Regions from separate parts of the Streptomyces sp. NPDC050636 genome, predicted to be linked through region 1. Evidence: predicted binding sites of a transcription regulator. Region 1 holds the regulator's gene; each other region holds the start of a gene.
What was found. Region 1 encodes HrcA, which represses chaperone genes, less so after heat shock. Its sites were predicted from a motif close to TTNGCACTCNGNNNNNCNGAGTGCNAA; they were not measured.
Positions count from the first base shown of each region.

Region 2: a site for HrcA is predicted at 827-853, ahead of groL (chaperonin GroEL). Genes of this name have one in related genera too.
Region 3: a site for HrcA is predicted at 1,155-1,181, ahead of groES (co-chaperone GroES). Genes of this name have one in related genera too.

Region 1 covers NZ_JBFAIP010000023.1:63,417-65,683, forward strand. The annotation lists gene dnaJ (molecular chaperone DnaJ) at 1-743, opposite strand, end outside; gene hrcA (heat-inducible transcriptional repressor HrcA) at 744-1,760, opposite strand; gene AB0I10_RS19245 (MBL fold metallo-hydrolase) at 1,991-2,267, shown strand, end outside.
Region 2 covers NZ_JBFAIP010000027.1:14,826-17,092, forward strand. The annotation lists gene AB0I10_RS20820 (cold-shock protein) at 397-600, shown strand; gene groL (chaperonin GroEL) at 1,013-2,267, shown strand, end outside.
Region 3 covers NZ_JBFAIP010000001.1:303,389-305,655, reverse strand. The annotation lists gene AB0I10_RS01440 (FtsW/RodA/SpoVE family cell cycle protein) at 1-913, opposite strand, end outside; gene groES (co-chaperone GroES) at 1,330-1,638, shown strand; gene groL (chaperonin GroEL) at 1,809-2,267, shown strand, end outside.

The DNA of each region.
Region 1 (2,267 bases):
AGGTCGCCGGCGGGGCCGCCGCCGGGGCCGACCTCGCCCTCGCCCGCGAGCTGGATCCGGGTCCCGTTGTCGACACCGGCCGGGATCTTGACGGTCAGGGTGCGGCGGGAGCGGATGCGCCCGTCGCCCGCGCACTCCGGGCACGGCGTCGGCACGACCGTCCCGAAGCCCTGGCACTGGGGGCACGGCCGGGACGTCATGACCTGGCCGAGGAAGGACCGGGTGACCTGCGAGACCTCACCGCGGCCGCGGCACATGTCACAGGTCTGCGCCGAGGTCCCCGGCGCCGCGCCCTCACCGGTGCATGTCGTACAGACGATGGCGGTGTCGACCTGGATGTCCTTGGTCGTGCCGAAGGCCGACTCGCTCAGCTCGATGTCGAGCCGGATCATGGCGTCCTGGCCGCGGCGGGTGCGCGAGCGCGGTCCGCGCTGCGAGGCCGTGCCGAAGAAGGCGTCCATGATGTCGGAGAAGTTGCCGAAGCCCGCACCGAAGCCGCCCGCGCCGCCACCGGCTCCGCCGGACTGCGAAAGGGGGTCGCCGCCGAGGTCGTAGACCTGCTTCTTCTGCGGGTCCGACAGGACCTCGTAAGCGGCGTTGATCTCCTTGAACCGCTCCTGGGTCTTGGGATCAGGGTTCACATCCGGGTGCAGCTCACGCGCCAGACGCCGGAAAGCCTTCTTGATCTCGTCCTGGGATGCATCGCGCCGAACGCCCAGGACCGCGTAGTAATCCGTGGCCACTTACGACTCCGCGAGGATTTGTCCGACGTAACGTGCCACTGCGCGTACCGCTCCCATCGTTCCGGGGTAGTCCATGCGGGTCGGTCCGACCACGCCGAGTTTGGCGACTGCCTCGTCGCCCGAACCGTAGCCGACCGCGACGACCGATGTGGACGCCAGGCCTTCATGGGCATTCTCATGCCCGATTCGTACGGTCATGCCCGAGTCCTTGGCCTCCCCGAGCAGCTTGAGCAGCACCACATGCTCCTCAAGGGCCTCCAGCACCGGCCGGATGGTCAGTGGGAAATCGTGCCCGAAGCGCGTGAGATTGGCGGTGCCGCCGATCACCAGTCGCTCCTCGGTCTCCTCCACCAAAGTCTCCAGCAACACCGACAGCACTGTCGAGACCGTGCTGCGGTCGTCCTGCTCGAAGGATTCCGGCAGATCCTGCACCAGTTGCGGCACATCCGCGAACTTGCGCCCCACGACACGGCTGTTGAGCCGCGCCCGGAGATCCGCCAGGGACGTTTCGGCGAACGGCGTCTCGCAGTCGACCAGCCGCTGCTCGACCCGTCCGGTGTCCGTGATCAGTACGAGCATCAGGCGGGCCGGGGCCAGCGCCAGCAGCTCGACATGCCGGACCGTGGACCGGGTCAGGGAGGGGTACTGCACGACTGCGACCTGCCGGGTCAGCTGCGCCAGCAGCCGGACCGTACGGCCCACCACGTCGTCGAGGTCGACGGCGCCGTCCAGGAAGTTCTGGATGGCCCGCCGCTCCGGGGAGGACAGCGGCTTGACGCCGGCGAGCTTGTCGACGAACAGGCGGTAGCCCTTGTCGGTCGGGATCCGCCCGGCGCTGGTGTGCGGCTGGGCGATGAATCCCTCGTCCTCCAGGGCCGCCATGTCGTTGCGGACCGTGGCCGGGGAGACGCCGAGCTGATGGCGCTCGGTGAGGGCCTTGGAGCCGACCGGCTCCTCCGTCCCGACATAGTCCTGGACGATGGCGCGCAGCACTTCGAGCCTGCGTTCACTGAGCATCCTGCGCACCTCCAGTCCGGCCGTCCCGCCGATATCGTCTCGCCTGGCACTCACACGGGCCGAGTGCCAAGCCCTGAGCCAGTGTACGGCCGGGTAGCACGGCCGCGGCAAGGGCAGCCATACCCAGTACTTGCCCCGGGACCGGCCGAGTACGTGCCCCGGGGCCGGGAAAAGCAGGTCCGCGGGGCAGTCATCGGGCAACGCTATCGCGGGAGAGCTAGCGTCTCGGTATGCACACTGCTTGGGAAAACGCCCCTTGGGAAGAGGCCGGCTGGGAACGGCTCGGTGACGGTGTGGCGCGGCGTCGGATGCCCGGCTGGGACGAGACGATCGGCGTGATCGCGGGAGCGACCGGGGTGCTGATCGTCGACACCGGTGCGACCCTCCGCGACGGCGCGGACCTGCGGCGCGCGATCCGCGGTGTGCTCGGCCGGGAAGTGACGCATGTCGCTCTCACCCACCCGCATTTCGATCATGTGCTGGGGACCGCCGCGTTCGCGGGCGTCG
Region 2 (2,267 bases), on a different contig from region 1:
TGTCGCCTGACTGGAATTACCCCGTACGCAGCAAAGCGGACGGGGTAATTCCATGTTTGGAAAGGCGCTACCATCGTGGTGATCCCACTCCGCGCGTGTGCCGAACGCATATGAGGCGCGATGAGTTGTGCCCAAAGTGTGTGCGGCAATTGTCGGCTAAGTGCGTTATGCCTGGCCCGACTTGCCCGGGAATAACGGGAGTTCACGGCATATTGCCGATTCCCCGCCGCCAGAATTCTCGTCCGATTGACCTGTTGCGCTGGGCATTGGGGCAGATACATTCAGCGGCGGTCGACGCGTTCCGGCGCACACCCCGCAGGCCAATCATGGGGTGAGGTCTGACCCGGGTCCGCGGAGTGCGGTCCTGTGCAAGGGCCAGTAATAGGGGAGTTAGGCATGGCTCAGGGCACCGTCAAGTGGTTCAACGCGGAGAAGGGGTACGGCTTCATCGCGGTCGACGGTGGTGCGGATGTTTTCGTCCACTACAGCGCGATTCAGATGGACGGCTACCGCACCCTTGAGGAGGGTCAGCGGGTCGAGTTCGAGATCTCGCAGGGCCAGAAGGGGCCGCAGGCGGACATGGTCCGGGTGGCCGGCTGAAGCGCCGACCGACTGCAGCGTGATGGAGGCCCGCACCCTTGAGGGGGTGCGGGCCTCCATGTGCGTGTCCGGGCGAGTGCCCCCCTCCGGGCCGCTTGCGCCCGCCCTCCCCAGCCGACGCCGGGAGGTGCCCCCACCGACCACCACCCCTGCGGGGGACTCCTCCGGACCCGCTTGCGCCCGCCCGTCGCCCGACCGCCACCCCCCATCGAGGCCCTTCGGGCCGCTTGCACTCGATGCGCCCGAGTGCTAATCATTGCGTTAGCACTCTCCCAGTGAGAGTGACAGATATGGACCGACTCGGTGAGGTCGGCAGGCCGGTGGGGCAAGGAACCGCAGGCTCGCAGACCGTCCGTCGCGGGCGCCAGCGCGGTCCGGAGCAATCCACCCCTGTCCGGGAGGACCACTTCACATGGCCAAGATCATCGCGTTCGACGAGGAGGCACGGCGCGGTCTCGAGCGCGGGATGAACCAGCTCGCCGACGCCGTCAAGGTCACCCTCGGCCCCAAGGGCCGTAACGTCGTCCTCGAGAAGAAGTGGGGCGCCCCCACGATCACCAACGATGGTGTTTCCATCGCCAAGGAGATCGAGCTCGAGGACCCGTACGAGAAGATCGGCGCCGAGCTGGTCAAGGAGGTCGCGAAGAAGACGGACGACGTCGCCGGTGACGGCACGACGACCGCGACCGTCCTGGCGCAGGCGCTGGTCCGCGAGGGCCTGCGCAACGTCGCCGCCGGCGCCAACCCGATGGCCCTCAAGCGCGGCATCGAGAAGGCCGTCGAGGCCGTCTCCGCCGCCCTGCTGGAGCAGGCCAAGGACGTGGAGACCAAGGAGCAGATCGCTTCGACCGCCTCCATCTCCGCCGCTGACACCCAGATCGGCGAGCTCATCGCCGAGGCCATGGACAAGGTCGGCAAGGAAGGCGTCATCACCGTCGAGGAGTCCCAGACCTTCGGTCTGGAGCTGGAGCTCACCGAGGGTATGCGCTTCGACAAGGGCTACATCTCGGCGTACTTCGCCACCGACATGGAGCGTATGGAGGCGTCGCTCGACGACCCGTACATCCTGATCGTCAACTCCAAGATCGGCAACGTCAAGGACCTGCTGCCGCTCCTGGAGAAGGTCATGCAGTCCGGCAAGCCGCTGCTGATCATCGCCGAGGACGTCGAGGGCGAGGCCCTGTCGACCCTGGTCGTCAACAAGATCCGTGGCACCTTCAAGTCCGTTGCCGTCAAGGCCCCGGGCTTCGGTGACCGCCGCAAGGCCATGCTCGGCGACATCGCCATCCTCACCGGTGGCACCGTCATCTCCGAGGAGGTCGGCCTCAAGCTGGAGAACGCCGGTCTCGACCTGCTGGGCCGCGCCCGCAAGGTCGTCATCACCAAGGACGAGACCACCATCGTCGACGGTGCCGGTGACAGCGAGCAGGTCCAGGGCCGGGTCAACCAGATCCGCGCCGAGATCGAGAACTCGGACTCGGACTACGACCGCGAGAAGCTCCAGGAGCGTCTGGCGAAGCTGGCCGGCGGCGTGGCCGTCATCAAGGCCGGTGCCGCCACCGAGGTCGAGCTCAAGGAGCGCAAGCACCGCATCGAGGACGCCGTTCGCAACGCGAAGGCGGCCGTCGAGGAGGGCATCGTCGCCGGTGGCGGCGTGGCCCTGCTGC
Region 3 (2,267 bases), on a different contig from region 1:
CCGCCGCCTCGCCCTCGGGCGTGAAGGCCGCCATCGGGTTCTGCCAGGCCTCGATCCGGCCCTTGACGTGCGGTTCGATGGAGCCGACGGTGACCGCGCCGACGGTGGCCATGGCCAGCCCGCAGAGCACCCAGCTGGTGCGCTCGGTGGCCATGTACAGCATGATCACGAACACCCCGAAGAAGATCAGCGAGGTGCCCAGATCGCGCTCGAAGACCAGCACCAGAAGGCTGATCGCCCAGATCGTGAAGATCGGCGCGAGCTGGCGTCCCGGTGGCAGCTGGATGCCCATGAAGCGGCGGCCGGTCAGTGCCAGCGCGTCGCGGTTGACCGTCAGATAGCCCGCGAAGAAGACCGCGATCGCGATTTTGACGAATTCGCCGGGCTGCAGCGACAGCGGGCCGATGAAGATCCAGCGCTTGGCGCCGAAGGTGTCGCCGGGGAAGAACGCCGGCGCCATCAGCATCACCAGCGCGACGGTCATCGTCAGATAGATGTAACGCTGGATCAGGCGGTGGTCCTTGAGCAGGATCAGTACGGCGATGCAGACCGTCACCCCGATGACGGTCCACACCAGTTGGCCGGAGGCGGCCGGCGCCGTCTTCAGCCGTGGTGTCGCCGCGTAGGTGATGTCCAGGCGGTGCAGCAGCACCAGGCCGATGCCGGTCAGCAGGGTGGCCAGCGGCAGGATCAGTGGATCGGCGCGCGGCGCGAAGCGGCGGACGACCAGGTGCGGCACCAGCGCCACGAGGAACATGCTGCCGGCGAAGCGGGCCAGGCCGTCCGGCAGTCGTCCGGTGAGCGACAGCCCTGTGTAGAGGTAGCCGAAGACGGCGATCACGACGACGAGGGCGAGCAGCCATGCCTCGGTCCGGCGGCGGTTCGGCGCCTGGGCGAGCGCGGCGAACGTCATGGTGCGCTCGGCTTCGCGCTCCGGCTCCCCGGCCACCTGGGAAGCGCTCGTCAGTCCACGCACGGGATTCCTCCGCCATCGGTCGTCGGAGCCGCGGGCGCGTATATGAGGCGGTCCGGACATCGGCTCGGCAGTCGGGGAGGTAGACGAGGCAGCAGGTGGGACGGTTGCGACGGAAGCGGAAGGTGTGTCCGATTTGGCACGGGGTGGGGCGTGGGCGCCATACGTACACCTCGCCGCGCTGGCACTCCGCTTGACCGAGTGCTAACCGCGTCATAGTCTCGGCGTTGGCACTCTCCGCTGGGGAGTGCCAGACACACAGCGACGGGCAGGTCCGGCACCCGCGACGACGGATCCACCTGGTCGCCACCTCAGACAGTTAACCCCGTGAGATCTCCGAAGGGGGAGGTCGGATCGTGACGACCGCCAGCTCCAAGGTTGCCATCAAGCCGCTTGAGGACCGCATCGTGGTCCAGCCGCTCGACGCCGAGCAGACCACGGCCTCGGGCCTGGTCATTCCGGACACTGCCAAGGAGAAGCCCCAGGAGGGCGTCGTCCTGGCCGTGGGCCCGGGCCGCTTCGAGGACGGCAACCGTCTTCCGCTCGACGTCACCGTCGGCGACGTCGTGCTCTACAGCAAGTACGGCGGCACCGAGGTGAAGTACAACGGCGAGGAGTACCTCGTCCTCTCGGCTCGCGACGTTCTCGCGATCGTCGAGAAGTAGCCGGGGTCCGGGGGTCACTCCCCGGACTTGTACAGCACCCCAGTATTGCCTTGATCTGCGCCCCTGGTTCCCGCGTCTAAACAACCCGGGGCAGGGGCGCAGTTCGTTTTGAGCGATAGCGGTCGCCGGTGCGTGGCCGAGGATCGCAACGAGAGGACTTGAAGCAACCCATGGCGAAGATCCTGAAGTTCGACGAGGACGCCCGTCGCGCCCTCGAACGCGGCGTCAACAAGCTTGCCGACACGGTCAAGGTGACCATCGGCCCCAAGGGCCGCAATGTCGTCATCGACAAGAAGTTCGGCGCCCCGACCATCACCAACGACGGTGTCACCATCGCCCGCGAGGTGGAGGTCGAGGACCCGTACGAGAACCTGGGCGCCCAGCTCGTGAAGGAGGTGGCGACCAAGACCAACGACATCGCGGGTGACGGCACCACCACCGCCACCGTGCTGGCCCAGGCGCTGGTCCGCGAGGGCCTGCGCAACGTCGCCGCGGGCGCCTCCCCGGCCGCCCTGAAGAAGGGCATCGACGCCGCGGTCAAGGCCGTGTCCGACGAGCTCCTCGCGACCGCCCGCCCGATCGACGACAAGTCCGACATCGCCGCCGTGGCCGCCCTGTCCGCGCAGGAC